2 regions of the Micromonospora sp. NPDC051196 genome follow, and region 1 is predicted to be linked to the other one. Evidence: riboswitches for the same ligand, from Rfam matches in the RefSeq annotation. Region 1 holds a riboswitch; the other holds the start of a gene.

Evidence for each region. A riboswitch is a leader RNA that binds a small molecule or an ion and turns the genes downstream of it on or off. The one in region 1 is predicted to bind S-adenosylmethionine.
Region 2: linked by a shared signal. The riboswitch ahead of AB0M35_RS25305 (ABC transporter substrate-binding protein) and the one ahead of thrC (threonine synthase) in region 1 are both predicted to bind S-adenosylmethionine.

What each region holds. Positions count from the first base shown of each region.
Region 1 covers NZ_JBFBAY010000008.1:290,118-297,383, forward strand. Annotated here, with positions in the region: gene AB0M35_RS18305 (alpha/beta fold hydrolase) at 1-1,511, shown strand, start outside; gene AB0M35_RS18310 (ABC transporter permease subunit) at 1,610-2,500, shown strand; gene AB0M35_RS18315 (DUF4232 domain-containing protein) at 2,575-3,312, opposite strand; gene AB0M35_RS18320 (DoxX family protein) at 3,578-4,027, shown strand; SAM riboswitch class I at 4,205-4,340, shown strand; gene thrC (threonine synthase) at 4,350-5,636, shown strand; gene AB0M35_RS18330 (GNAT family N-acetyltransferase) at 5,958-6,974, shown strand; gene AB0M35_RS18335 (GNAT family N-acetyltransferase) at 7,022-7,266, shown strand, end outside.
Region 2 covers NZ_JBFBAY010000017.1:80,999-88,264, reverse strand. Annotated here, with positions in the region: gene AB0M35_RS25330 (urease subunit alpha) at 1-1,048, opposite strand, end outside; gene AB0M35_RS25325 (urease subunit beta) at 1,125-1,460, opposite strand; gene AB0M35_RS25320 (urease subunit gamma) at 1,457-1,759, opposite strand; gene AB0M35_RS25315 (PadR family transcriptional regulator) at 2,040-2,417, shown strand; gene AB0M35_RS25310 (hypothetical protein) at 2,420-3,109, shown strand; SAM riboswitch class IV at 3,194-3,305, shown strand; gene AB0M35_RS25305 (ABC transporter substrate-binding protein) at 3,590-4,459, shown strand; gene AB0M35_RS25300 (amino acid ABC transporter permease) at 4,496-5,278, shown strand; gene AB0M35_RS25295 (amino acid ABC transporter ATP-binding protein) at 5,275-6,006, shown strand; gene AB0M35_RS25290 (hypothetical protein) at 6,032-6,547, opposite strand; gene AB0M35_RS25285 (BTAD domain-containing putative transcriptional regulator) at 6,687-7,266, opposite strand, start outside.

The DNA.
Region 1 (7,266 bases):
CGATCTCCTCGGTGCCCTTCGCCGGCTCGTTGAGCTCACTGCTCAGCGGCGTGGCCGCCGACATACCGGGCCAGCACGCCCGGTTCGATTCCGAGCCGCTGACCGAGGCCGTCGACGTGGTCGGGTCGCCCACCGTGCAGATCCGCGCGGCGTCGCCCACCGGCGAGGCGGTGCTCTTCGCCAAGCTCTACGACGTCAACCCGGAGGGGGCGGCGACGCTACCCAGCGGGCTGATCGCCCCGATCCGGTTGACCGGCCTGCCGGCCGACATCGACGATGCCACACCGGCCAGCGTCACCCTGCCGGCGATCGTCCATCGGATCGAGGCCGGGCATCGCCTCCGCCTGGTCCTGGCCACCTCGGACCAGGCGTACACCACCCCGGTCGAGCCGACCGTCTACCAGGTCGCGGCCACCGGTCCGGTGAGCATGCCCACCGTCGACGCCGAGCCGATCCCGACCGAGGCGGTGCTCTGGCGCTGGATCCTGGTCGGGCTGCTCGCCGCGATCGTGCTCGGGCTCGTCGTGCTCGTGCTCCTGCTGCGCCTGCGGCACCGCCGCCAGGACACCTCCGTGCACCCGGAGTACGCGGACACGCCGCTGGCCGTGCGCCACCTGCGCAAGGAGTACGCCGACGGCTTCGTCGCCGTCTCCGAGGTGGACTTCGAGGTGCACCCCGGTCAGGTGGTCGGTCTGCTCGGGCCCAACGGTGCCGGCAAGACCACCACGCTGCGGGTGCTGATGGGGCTGACCCAGCCGACCGCCGGAGAGATCTACGTCTTCGGGCACCGGCTGGTCCCCGGCTCCCCGGTGCTGTCGCGGATCGGCGCGCTGGTCGAGGGGCCCGGCTTCCTGCCGCACCTGTCCGGGCTGGAGAACCTCAAGGCGTACTGGCGGGCGACCGGGCGACCGGCCGCCGACGCGCACTTCGACCAGGCGCTGGAGATCGCCGGGCTCGGCTCGTCGGTGCACCGCAAGGTTCGCAAGTACAGCCACGGCATGCGCCAGCGGCTGGCCATCGCGCAGGCCATGCTCGGCCTGCCCGAGCTGCTGGTGCTCGACGAGCCCACCGACGGGCTGGACCCGCCGCAGATTGCCGAGATGCGCCGGGTGCTCCAGCGCTACGCCACGGACGGGCGGGCGGTGCTGGTCTCCAGCCATCTGCTCGCCGAGGTGGAGCAGACCTGCACCCACGCGGTGGTGGTCAACAAGGGCCGGATCGTGGCCTCCGGGCCGGTCGAGGAGATCGTCGGTGATTCGCCCAGCGTGCTGTTCGAGGTGAGTGACCCGGCGGCGGCCCGCAATGTGCTCGACGGCCTCGGCGGGGTACGGGTGCTCGACGACGCCGACGGGCAGCTGGTGGTCGACACGAACGGCACCGCCCGCAGCGAGGTGGTGGCCGAACTGGTCCGGGCCGGGATCGGAGTGGACCGGGTGGTGCCACGACGCCGCCTGGAGGACGCCTTCCTCGCCCTGGTGGGCGAGAACTCTCGGGGAAGCGGGGACCGGTGATGGCGGGATCGACTGTCGAACCCACGCGCGGCGGGGACGAGCCCACGCCGTCCGGGACGGCGCGCGGTGGCACGTCGTCCGGGGCCGCCGGTGGCGCGGTGACCGGGGCCGCTGGCGGCGCGGTGACCGGGGTGGCGCCGTCGGGTGCCGGGGCTGGCTACCGGCCGTCGCGGACACTGCCGTTCGCGGCGGAGTTCCGGCGGCAGGCGTCGCGGCGGCGTACCCAGCTGGCACTCGGCTTCATGGTGCTGCTGCCGCTGATCATCCTGATCGCCTTCCAGTTCGACACGGGCGACGACGACAACGGCCGGGGCGAGTTCGGCAGCCTGGTCTCCTTCGCCACCTCCGGCGGGTTGAACTTCACCCTGTTCACCATCTTCGTGTCGGCGTCGTTCCTGCTGGTCGTGGTGGTGGCGCTGTTCTGCGGTGACACCGTGGCCAGCGAGGCGAGCTGGGGCAGCCTGCGCTACCTGCTGGCGATTCCGGTGCCCCGGGCCCGGCTGCTGACGATCAAGCTGTTGGTCGCGTTGACCTACTCGGCGTTGGCGTTGGTGCTGCTCGCCGGCACGGCCCTGCTCATCGGCACCCTCCGGTACGGCTGGTCCCCGCTGCGCAGCACGGTCGCCGCCCAGTTGGAGCCGGGCGAGGGACTGCTGCGGCTGCTCGCCGTCCTCGGCTACCTCGCGGTCGTCCTACTGGTGGTCGCCGGCCTGGCGTTCCTGCTCTCGGTGATCACCGACGCCGCGCTGGGTGCGGTGGGCGGCGCGGTGCTGCTGTGGATTCTGTCCAGCATCCTCGATCAGATCACCGCGCTCGGTGCGATCCGGTCCTTCCTGCCGACCCACTACAGCACCGCCTGGCTGGGGCTGCTCTCCACGCCGGTGCAGACCGACGACATCGTCCGTGGTGCCGTCTCCGCGATCTGCTACGCCACCGCATTCTGGGGGCTGGCGTTCTGGCGCTTCACCCGCAAGGACGTCGTCTCCTAGCGGGGCCACTCCGCGAGATCTTGGTACGACATTGCCCTCGGAGGGGCACTTTCGTACCAAGATCTCGCGGCGGGTCAGTGCTGGGGTGCCACGGGGGTTGTGGAGCGGGACGGGGTCGGGGACAGGGGGGTGGTGGGAGGTCGCTTCTTCCAGGCGCTCACGCCGACGCGGTTGGTGTTGCCGAGGTCGATCGGTCCCTCGATGGCGACCTCCTGCGTCGGCTGCCCCTCGGTCGGGGCGACCTCCAGCCGCTGTGCGTCGGTGGCGACCACGGTCGGGTCGTCGACCAGGTTGCGCCAGAGCACCGTCGCGCCCGCGGCTTCTCCTGGTGCCAGCGTCAGTGGCCGGGGCGGGAAGTCGAAGCCGGAAGTGATCTCTTTGGCCCCGAGGATCACCCGGACCCTGATCAGATTTCCGTCGCTGTCCAGTAGCCGCAGTTCCGGGTAGCCGTGCAGCCGGTACGGGCGGCTGCCACAGTTGACCAGTTCCAGGCCTATCGCCCGCAGGCCCATCGCCGCACTCACCCCGAGGTGGCTGATCCGTACGCCGTCGGCGGGGCAGGGGCACGGCGAGCCGGCTCCGGCGCTCGGCTCGGTACGCGTCGGCGGGGTGTCGGGTGTGGTGACCGGGACCGATGGTGGGGCGTCGGTCGTGGCTTGCGCCCCGACGCCACCGGAGCCGGGGGCCGGGGCGCACCCCGCGAGCAGGACGAGCGTGGCGAGCGCGCCAGCAGCACGACGACAGGGCAGCGCCCGCCGTCCACCGGACTGTCGGATAGTCGTTCCTCGAAATGTTCCCCGTATCCCGCGCATCGGGACATCGTTGCACCGAGCGATGTCGGGCGTCTTCCGGACGTCCCGTCGCCGCCATCGCGAAGCACACCCCGCCCGGTAAGGGGATTCCCGCCGAGGCGTCCTTCCGTGAACGGCGAAGACGCTGAGCGATGAGACAGCGCCCGGAAGTTTCGGCCGCTAGGATGACTTGGGAGCGTTCCCATAGGCAGAGATTGCATCGACAATTATCTATGGGCTTCCGCATTCTGGATGCCAACACCCGATCTACAACGGAGGTATCGGAATGCGTATCGACCGGTTCGGCGGCCCGGCACTGTCCCTGTTCCGCATGGTTATCGGCCTGCTGTTTCTCTGCCACGGCCTGGCCTCGTTGTTCGGCGTCTTCGGCGGTAACCGGGGCAGCGGTGAACCCGTGCCGCTCGCCCAGTGGCCCGGCTGGTGGGCCGCCCTGATCCAGGCGCTCTGCGGTGCTCTGGTGCTCGTCGGCCTACTCACCCGCCCTGCCGCGCTGCTGGCGTCGGGCTCGATGGCGTACGCGTACTTCGTCGTCCACCAGCCCGAGGCGCTGCTGCCGCTGCGCAACCACGGCGAGTTGTCAGTGCTGTTCTGCTGGTCGTTCCTGCTGGTCGCGGTGCTCGGCCCGGGTACCTGGGCGCTGGACAACCTGCTGAGCCAGCGCGGCGTGCGATCGGCGGGCATCGACACGGATGAACGCCGATCCGTGCCGGCCTGACCCTCTGCGACAGTCGATCATGCTCAAGCCTGGATCGAGTGGCCATCCGGCGGCGCTGATGCCACTCGATCCAGGAACGAGCGTGACCTGCGGAGTCTTCGGCGATCTCGCTCACAAGCTGGGATAGGCAGGCGACGGACCCGGCACGGCTGCCTAGAATCGGCAGCACAACTGCATACCTCATCCAGAGGGGCTGAGGGATACGGCCCGACGACGCCCCGGCAACCACCTCGCGCGCTCACCGTTGAGCGTCCGGCGGGGCAGGTGCCAATTCCGTCCCCGCCGCAAGGTGCGATGCGGGGAAAGATGAGAGGACTTCGACATGACGTCGACGCTCGCCCCCTCCGGCATCAACACCGCCACCAGCCCGGCCCGCGCCCTGGTCTGCCGTGCCTGTTCGGCCCGCTACCCCCTCGCTGCCCAGCACGCCTGTTACGAGTGTTTCGGCCCGCTGGAGGTCGACTACGACCCGGCCGCACTCGCCGCCGTCACCCGCGAACAGATCGAGGCCGGCCCGCGCAACCTCTGGCGGTACGCCGCTCTGCTCCCCGCCGGCCAGGATCCGGCCACCCGGGTCACCCTGGATCCCGGGTTCACCCCGTTGGTAGCCGCCGACCAACTCGCCGCCGAGTTGGGGATCACCGCCCCGCTGTGGGTCAAGGACGACAGCGCCAACCCCACCCACTCGTTCAAGGACCGCGTGGTGTCGGTGGCCCTGACCGCCGCGAAGTCGCTCGGTTTCTCCCGTTTCGCCTGCGCCTCCACCGGCAACCTGGCCAACTCCGTCGCCGCCCACGCGGCCCGGGTCGGCGTCCCCTCGGTGGTCTTTATCCCCAGTGACCTGGAGCAGGGCAAGGTGGTGACCACCGCCGTCTACGGTGGCGAACTGGTCGCCATCGACGGGTCGTACGACGACGTGAACCGGCTCTGCGGCGAGTTGGTGGAGACCGACGAGTTCGAGGACACCGCCTTCGTCAACGTCAATGTCCGCCCGTACTACGCGGAGGGCTCGAAGACGCTCGGCTACGAGGTCGCCGAACAACTCGGCTGGCGGATCCCCGCCCAGGTGGTCATTCCGATGGCCTCCGGTGAACTGCTCACCAAGATTGACAAGGCGTTCACCGAACTGGTCGAGATCGGGCTGGTCGAGGCGCCCGCCGCCGGCTGGAAGGTGTTCGGCGCGCAGTCGGCCGGGTGCAACCCGATCGCCACCGCCCTGCACGCGGACAGCGACGTCATCACCCCGGTCAAGCCGACCGGCATCGCCAAGTCGCTCAACATCGGCGATCCGGCCGCCGGCCTGTACGCGCTGGAGGCGGTCCGGCGTACCGGCGGCTGGATGGAGTACGCCGACGACGACGAGATCCGTGCCGGGGTGCGGCTGTTGGCGCGTACCACCGGGGTTTTCGCCGAGACGGCCGGCGGTGTGACCGTGGCGGTGTTGCGCAAGCTGGTCGAGTCCGGCCGGTTGGACCCGACCGCCGAGACGGTGGTGTTCAACACCGGCGAAGGGCTCAAGACGCTCGACGCGGTTGCCGGCGAGGTGGGCCCGACGCATCGGATCAAGCCGTCGCTGCGGGCCGCCCGTGACGCCGGCCTGCTCGGCTGAGCCGGCAGCGTGTAATGATCATAGAATCGTGTGATGATCATAAAATTTGGCGCGGCCCAACGGAAATGATCAAGCGATCGCCGCAGGTCGAAGTGGAATCGCGTTTCTTCAGAAATGCGGAAAACACGCCGCCGGGGACTTGACGGCGGGAACCGGGCAGCGGAAGATGCTCCGTGCGGGAGGGCGTTTCGCCGTAGACTTTCAGTCTGTACGACCCAACGCCGGAGGCGTTGTGCGATCGACCCTCCCGACCAAACGTCCGAACGGGCCAGCGAGAAAATTCGCTGGCCCGTTCGTCTTGCGGTCGCGCAGGCTGCCGGCATGACCCTCACCATCGCGCCGTTCGGGGCCGACGACTCCACGGCCATCGAGCAGGCGTACGAGATCGACACCGCCGCCTGGGCGGTGGACGTACCCGATATGCCCAGCTGCCGGCAACGGTTCTTCGGCATGATCCGGCATCCGATGCCCGGCGACGTGGCGGTGCACCTGCTGGCCCACCTGGACGGTGCGCCCGCCGGCTATCTGCTGCTCGACCTGCCGCAGTTGGACAACACCGAGAACGCCTCCGCCGATCTGGTCGTGCACCCGGCGTACCGCCGCCGAGGGGTCGGTCGCGCCCTGTTCGACCACGGCCTCGGTGTGCTGCGTGAGCGAGGGCGCGTGCGGGTGAGCACGATGAGTGCCGCGCACCTGCCCGGCCAGCCGGACCGTCCCTCGCCCGCGACCGCCTTCGCGGCCACCGCCGGCGCGGCGAACGCCCTGGTCGACGTGCGGCGGCGTCTCGACATCAGCCAGCTCGACCAGGCTCGGCTCGACTCGCTGCTGGCCGACGCCCGGGCCCGGGCGGCCGGATACGAACTGTTGTTATGGCAGGGCGGTACGCCGGACGAGTACCTCGCCGACGTGGCGTACCTGGACGGGCGGCTGCTGGCCGACGCGCCGATGGGCGAACTCGCCTGGGAACCGGAGCAGGTCGACGCCGAGCGGGTCCGCAGCACCGACCGGGCGCTGGAGGCACGCGGCCGGCGGCGCTACCACGCCGGCGTACGCCATCAGGCCACCGGGCGGCTGGTGGCGTGGACCCTGCTGGACGTCGGTGCGTCCACCGGCTGGCACGCCTTCCAGCAGATCACCATCGTGGATCCCGAGCACCGCGGGCGCCGGCTCGGCCTGCTCGCCAAGATCGAGAATCTGCGTCACCTGCTCGCCCACGAGCCTGCCGTCCGGGCCGTCGACACCTTCAACGCGGACAGCAACGAGCACATGATCGCGATCAACGAGCAACTCGGCTTCCGGGTGCGCGACCGGTGGAGCAACTGGCAGCTGTCGGTGTGACGGAAAACCGGTGGCAGGGCCGGGCGGTGGCGGGCAGGCTCGCGGCCATGGACATCGCCGTAGCCCCCTTCGACCCCTCCGACGAGGTGGCGCTGGACGACGCGTACCGGATCCGCGCGGCGGCCCAGGCGGTCGACACGCCGGACGTGCCGGTCGGTGACCGCGCCGAGTTCGGCCTGGTCGCGGCCCATCCGCCGTACGGCAACCTGATCCATCGCGCGCTGGCCCGGCGGGGTGGCCGGGCCGTCGGCTATCTGTGGCTGCGCCTGCCGCAGTTGGACAACACCAGCAA
Region 2 (7,266 bases), on a different contig from region 1:
GGTCTTCGGCGGCCATGGTGGACGGCCGGATCCGACTCTCGGCGAAGGCCAGGTCCTCCGGCACGGCCGGGTTCAGGTGGTGGCAGACCATCAGCATGTCGAGGTGCTCGGCGAGGGTGTTGCGGGTGTACGGGCGGGTCGGGTTGGTCGACGAGGGCAGCACGTTCGGCTCACCGGCGACGGTGATGATGTCCGGTGCGTGCCCGCCGCCGGCCCCCTCGGTGTGGTACGAGTGGATGGCCCGACCGCCGATCGCCCGCAGCGTGTCGGCGACGAACCCGGCCTCGTTGAGGGTGTCGGTGTGGATGGACACCTGCACGCCGGAGGCGTCCGCCACCCGCAGACAGGCGTCGATCGCGGCCGGGGTGGTGCCCCAGTCCTCGTGCAGTTTGAACCCGCCGGCCCCGGCCCGTAGTTGCTCCCACAACGCCTCGGTGGAGACGGTGTTGCCCTTGCCGAGCAGCAGCACGTTGACCGGGAACGCGTCGAGCGCCTCGTGCATCCGGGCCAGGTGCCAGGCGTTCGGGGTGACGGTGGTGGCTCGGGTGCCCTCGGCCGGCCCGGTGCCACCGCCGACCAGGGTGGTGACCCCGCCGGCGAGGGCCTCGGTGACGATCTGCGGGCAGATGAAGTGCACGTGGGTGTCGACCGCTCCCGCAGTGAGGATCCGGCCGTTGCCGGCGATCACCTCGGTCGCCGGACCGATCACCAGATCCGGGTGCACACCGTCCATGGTGTCCGGGTTGCCGGCCCGGCCCAGCGCCACGATCCGCCCGTCGCGCAGCCCCACGTCGGCCTTGACGATCCCCCAGTGGTCGAGCACCACCGCGCCGGTGATGACGGTGTCCAGGGCGCCCTCGGCCCGGGTGGTACGGGACTGGCCCATCGACTCGCGGATCACCTTGCCGCCACCGAAGACCGCCTCGTCGCCGCCGACACAGTGGTCGTGCTCGACCTCGATCAGCAGGTTCGTGTCGGCCAACCGGATCCGGTCACCCGTGGTCGGCCCGTACAGCGCGACGTAACGCTCTCGCTCGATCATGCTCATGACGGCACTCCGCTTCGCTGCGTGCCGCCATGAGGCTCGGCCGCACTGAGCTTGCTGATTCGCTCGCTGCGCTCGCTCATGCCGCTCCCCCCGTCACCGGCCCGACGTCAAGCGCCCCGCCACACTCGCCGCGCAGACCGGGCACGATCCGGGCACCACCCAACGGCACCAGGTCGACGTTGCGGCTCACCCCCGGTTCGAAGCGCACCGACGTGCCCGCCGGCACGGCCAACCGCTGCCCCCACGCGGTGTCCCGGTCGAAGTGCAGCGCGGGGTTGGCCTCGGCGAAGTGGTAGTGCGAGCCGACCTGCACCGGCCGGTCGCCGGTGTTGACCACCAGCAGCGTGGTCACCGGCCGTCCGACATTGATCTCCACCGGTCCGGCGGCCGGCAGGATCTCCCCCGGGATCACGGGATCGGGTGGTGCACCGTCACCAACTTGGTGCCGTCCGGGAACGTCGCCTCCACCTGCACCTCCCCCAGCAACTCGGGGATGCCGTCCTGCACGTCGGCGCGGGTCAGCACGGTACGGCCGGCGGACATCAGGTCGACCACGGAGCGCCCGTCGCGGGCACCTTCGAGCAGGAAGGCGGTGATCACCGCGACGGCTTCGGGATAGTTCAGACGCAGGCCGCGTTCGCGGCGGCGCTGGGCGACGTCGGCCGCCACGTGGACGAGCAGACGATCCTGCTCATGGGGAGTGAGATACAAGGGTGGCTCCCGGTGGGTGTCCGCGCCCCGTCCACCGCCGGCTCCGACGCCTCGACGCGCCGTCCCACGGTTCGGGGCTCGCCCGCCGGTGCCCGCCATGTGTGCGGGCCTCGGGAGTTCCACCCTCCCGGCCCACCTGGCGAGGCACCGACGGTGGCTTCTCGGATGCGGACCGCACCGCCCACCGCTGAGCAGACCGTAAGGGATCGCACGGCCGTCGGCAACACCGCTACCGACTTCGGTATATCGCGACGTCGAATAGCGCAGTATTATGTCTCGCATGGTACTGGCAGAAGGCCAACCCACCGACGACAACGACCGCCAGACCCAGCTTCTGCGCGGCGTGCTGGACATGTGCCTGCTGGCACTGCTGTCCCGCGAACCCGCCCACGGTTACGAGCTGGTGCGGCGGATGGAGTCGGCCGGCTTCAACACGATCAGCTACGGCACCATCTATCCGCTGCTGACCCGGATGCGCCGCCTCGGCCTCGTCGCCGACGAACAGCAGATCAGTCCGACCGGCCCACCCCGCAAGGTGTACGCGCTGACCGAGGCCGGACGCGCTCGCCTCGATGCCTGGCAGAACCAGTGGACCCGCTTCGCCGGCACCGTCGACGCCATCCTCGTCCCAACCGACCACAGCCCGTCCAGGAGTTGACCGTGGAGACCATCGACAGCGTCCTGTCCGAGGCCGACCGTGCATGGCGGGCCTACGGCATCAGTTCGACCGACCGACGGGTACTCGCCGCCGACCTGCGCCTCGACCTGGCCGCAGCGGCCGCCGACGGGGGCGACCCGGTGCAGTTGGTCGGCGGTGACGTGGCCGGCTTCGCCCGGCGGCTCGCCGACGAGGCCGGTGTCCGGCGCGTACGCCCGGAATACCGCCGTCTCCTCCTGACCGCGTTGGCCGGTGCCCTGCTCGGCAGCCTGCTCGGCGCCGGCATCTTCAGAGCGCTGTATCCGGTGCTCGTCAATATGATCGACATCCCCCGTTCGATCGACGTACCGGTCCAGGTCGCAGTCGTCGTCTACTACGGAGTGCCAGCCGCCGTGGTGGTGGCCGGAGCGGTCACCGCGGTTCGGCTCCGGCTGCGCGACCTGCCCCAGATCCGGAGAACCGCCCTGATGATGAGCCTGCTGCTGCCGGCAGCCGGCATCGTCGTCACCCCGATCACCATGGCGTACGCCTGGTCCACCAACTACAGCACCGCGCCGGAGGTCCTGGTCGTCGAGACTGTCATGGTGCTCGTCGCGCTCGCCGGCGCCACGGTGCTGGCCCGTCGCCTGTCGCTGCGCGAGCGCCGGCAGGCCACCGGCGCACCGCCCGATGTCGCGATCGAACCCGCCTGACGCCACCCCGGTCGACACGCACAGCGTGAGGGCCGTCATATCGGGTGGACGCTGCCCCCTCACCGGCTGCTAGCCTCGGCCGCAGGTCATGAGTGCCAGCGTGAAGCCCCGGCTTGCTGGCCGGCAACCCTCGTCCGCGCAGGGGTGCCCCGGGTGAGGACCAGGCACCGGCAAACCACCGGTGCAAGCGTGGCCTGGTTTCCAGGTCATCACGACCTTGAGGGAGACCCATGTCGTACCGCAGTCGATCCGCTCCCGTGGCGGCCTGCCTCGGCCTGACCCAACGCCGGCACGTCGACATGATGCGGGTTTGTAGCGCCGCGTGTAGCTGACCGCGCCGCCGCCGGTCACCGGGCCTTCGGGCCTCGGGTGACCGGGTCACCTCCCCCTCTGCCATCGGTTCATCCCAGCGGTCCGTCGCACGGCGGACCGTCGGTGCGGCACGTCCCGTGCCCGCCGCCGCTCATCCAGGAGACACCTGTGCGAATCCTTCCTGCCCTGACCCGGGTCGCCGCCGTCGGCGTCGCCGCCGCCCTCGCTGCCGTAACGCTGACCGCCTGCGGCTCGGACTCCACCGGCGATGCCGCCGACAACCCGTACAACCTGCTCCAGCCGGGAGTGCTGCGGGCCGGCACGCTCACCGACGCGCCGCCGAACGTGTATCTCAAGGACGGCAAGTTCACCGGGTTCGACAACGACCTGCTGGTCGCCGCCGCCGACAAGCTCGGGCTGCGGGTCGAGTTCGTCGGCACCGACTTCTCGGGCCTGCTCGCCCAGGTCAACAACCGCAAGTTCGACGTCGGCAGTTCCTCGATCACCATCACCGAGGCGCGGAAGAAGACCGTCGACTTCGGCAACGGCTACGACTTCGGCTACCTCGGCCTCAACGTGCCCGCCGGCTCGACGCTGAGCAGCTTCGCCGAACTGCCCGGCAAGCGGGTGGTGGTGGTGCAGGGCACCGTCCAGGACGATTACGCCACCACCAACGGCCTCGACCCGGTACGCGTGCCCGACTACAACGGCGCGCTCAACCAGCTCAAGGCGGGCACCGCGGACGCCTGGATCTCCCCGGCCGAGATCGGTGAGAAGACCGCCGCCGACAGCGGCGGCAAGATCACGGTGGCGGCGAAGGAACTCAGCCCGGCCCCCACGGCGTACGCCTTCGCCAAGGGCAACGACGCGCTACGTGAGGCGCTGAACAAGGCGCTGGACGAGGTCATCGCCGACGGCACCTGGACCCGGCTCAGCGAGCAGTACTACCCGGGTCGGGCGATCCCGGCCGACTTCACCCCGGGCAGCGGCACCGTGACCGCCCCGTCGGTGGCGCCCTCGGCGTCGGCCGCTTCCTGAATCAACACGACCAGCGAGCAGGGCGGAGGTTGACCCGTGGATCCGTTGCGCACCCTGTGGGAGACGTTCTTCGACTGGGATTCGATGCGCGAGGCGCTACCCGAAATGATCACTGTCGGGTTGCCGAACACGCTGATCCTGGCGGTCACCGCCGCCCTGCTCGGCTCGGCCCTGGGCATCGTGCTGGCCGTCGCGGGCATCTCGCGTACCCGCTGGTTGCGGTGGCCGGCCCGGGTCTACACCGACGTGTTCCGCGGCCTGCCGGCGGCGGCGACCATCCTGCTGATCGGGGTCGGCCTGGCCCCGCTCGGCATGCAGGTGTGGGGCCCCAACCCGTACCCGCTGGGCATCCTGGCGCTGTCGCTGATCGCGTCGGCGTACATCGGGGAGATCTTCCGCTCCGGCATCCAGTCGGTCGAGGCCACCCAGCTGGAGGCGGCCCGCGCGCTGGGCTTCTCCTGGGGCGAGGCGATGCGGAAGGTGATCATCCCGCAGGGCATCCGGCGGATCCTGCCGGCCTGGGTGAACCAGCTGATCGCCCTGATCAAGGACTCCAGCCTGGTCTACTTCCTCGGGCTGCTGGCCAGTCAACGGGAGCTGTTCCGGATCGGGCAGGACTACGCCGCCAACACCGGCAACCAGTCGGCACTGCTGCTGGCCGGGCTCTTCTACCTGGCGCTGACCGTGCCGCTGACGCACGCCGTCAACTGGATCGACCGGCGGCTACGACACGGCCGACCGGCCACCGCACCGGCGAACGACGACCCCGACGACCTCGACCTGGCGCTGCCCGGCGCCGCCGGAGGGAACCAACGATGAGCAGCTCGGTCAGTCTGAGCCTGCGCGACGTGCATCTGGCCTTCGGGCGTCACCAGGTGCTGCGCGGGGTGGACCTGGACGTGGCCCGGGGCGCGACGGCCTGCGTGATCGGCCCCTCCGGGTCGGGCAAGTCCACCCTGCTGCGTACCGTCAACCGGCTGTTGGAGCCGGATCGCGGGGACGTGCTGCTGGACGGGCGCAGCGTGCTGCGCGACGACCCGGACGCCCTGCGGCAGCGGATCGGCATGGTCTTCCAGCAGTTCAACCTTTTCCCGCACATGAGTGTGCTGCGCAACATCACTCTGGCGCTACGCCGCATCCGCAAGCTCGGTGAGGACGAGGCGGCGGCGGTGGCCCGCGAACACCTGGACCGGGTGGGACTGATTGCGAAGGCCGACGCCCGCCCGGCGCACCTGTCCGGTGGGCAGCAGCAGCGGGTCGCCATCGCCCGCGCGCTGGCCATGCAGCCGCAGGTGATGCTCTTCGACGAGGCCACCTCGGCGCTGGACCCGGAGTTGGTCAAGGGCGTCCTGGCGCTGATGGCGGACCTGTCGTCGCAGGGCATGACCATGGTCGTGGTGACCCACGAGATGGGCTTCGCCCGCCAGGTCGCCGACACGGTCGCGTTCATGGACGCCGGCGTGGTGCTGGAGGCCGGCACACCCGCAGCGCTCTTCGAGTCGGCCGAGCACCCCCGCCTGCGCCGCTTCCTCGCTCAGGTGCTCTGAGCCTGCCACGCGCACGCCCCGGTCGTCACTGTCCCGTCGGCAGCTGCCCGTCGAGTTCAGGGCAACGGGTCATGGTGTACTCCGACACCGGCGGCATCGCCGTCTTCAGCCCTTCCATGGTCTGACCGAGGCGGGCGTACGCCGCAGGGTCCTCGGGCATGCTCTTGCCCGAGGCGTCGATGGTCGCGGCGTAGAACTCGCCCAACGTCGCCACCTCGGCCTTGATCTCGGCCGGTGCCGCCGCCTTCAGCTCCTTCAGTCGGGTACGGGCCTGATCCAGCTCGGCCTTGCCCGCGCTCTCGGTGAACAGCGGGTCCATCGAGGTGGTGAAGGCCTGCACCGCGTCGCACCAGCGCTCCCCGTCACCCGACCCGGTGGTCTTCCCGCCGGCGCCCGGGTCGGCCGCCTTCCCGCCGTCGGCCTGACTCGTCGCACCCGGCGTGTCGGCCCCGCCCGAGGCGGAACCGTCCGGCTCGCTGGCACAGCCGGTCAGCAGGACACCGGCCGCGAGTACGACAAGCAGCCCCCGAATCCGTCTCATCGACTTCTCCTTCGACCTGTACAAGCTGACCGCCCCCGTCTTTGTCCGGCGTCACCCCCGGACCGGCACGCGCGACTTCGACGCCACGGTGGCCGTGTCCGGACATCGAGCAGTCTGGTCGGCGATCTTCGGGGGTGGTTCAGGAATTGTTCAGGCGGGTCCGAGCCGGCAGCGCAAGGGCGGCCGGTTCGACACCCATCTCACGCATCCGCGCGACGTAGTCCTGATAGCGCCGGTTGGCCTCACCGTGGCGGCCGGCGGACGACAGCGCACCGATCAACCCGAGGTGGGCCGGCTCGTCGTAACCGTCCTCGGCGACCAGGCGCAGATACCACCCGATCGCCGCGTCGGCGCGGTCCAGGTGCAGACACCGCTTCGCCAGCCGGTGGGTCACCTCGCGGTGCAGGGCGGACAGCAGGGCACGGGGACGCTGGACCGATGCTCCGACGATCTCGTCGTCGGCACAGAAGTCGCCGGTGTACATGGCCACCACCGTCTCCAGCCGACTCAGCAGCCGATCAACGGCCGCTGCGCCGGCCGCATCCACGATCACGTCCGGTGCCGCCGTCGTCGGGTCAGCGGTGTCGGCGACGACGGCCGCCCGGGCCGCGTCGTGGAAGCGCAACGCGTCGACCACCACGTGTGCCGGATTGAGCTGTACGGTCGCCGAATCGGTGACCAGGTAACGGTCCGCCGGATACCGCCGCTGCGGGTCGAGC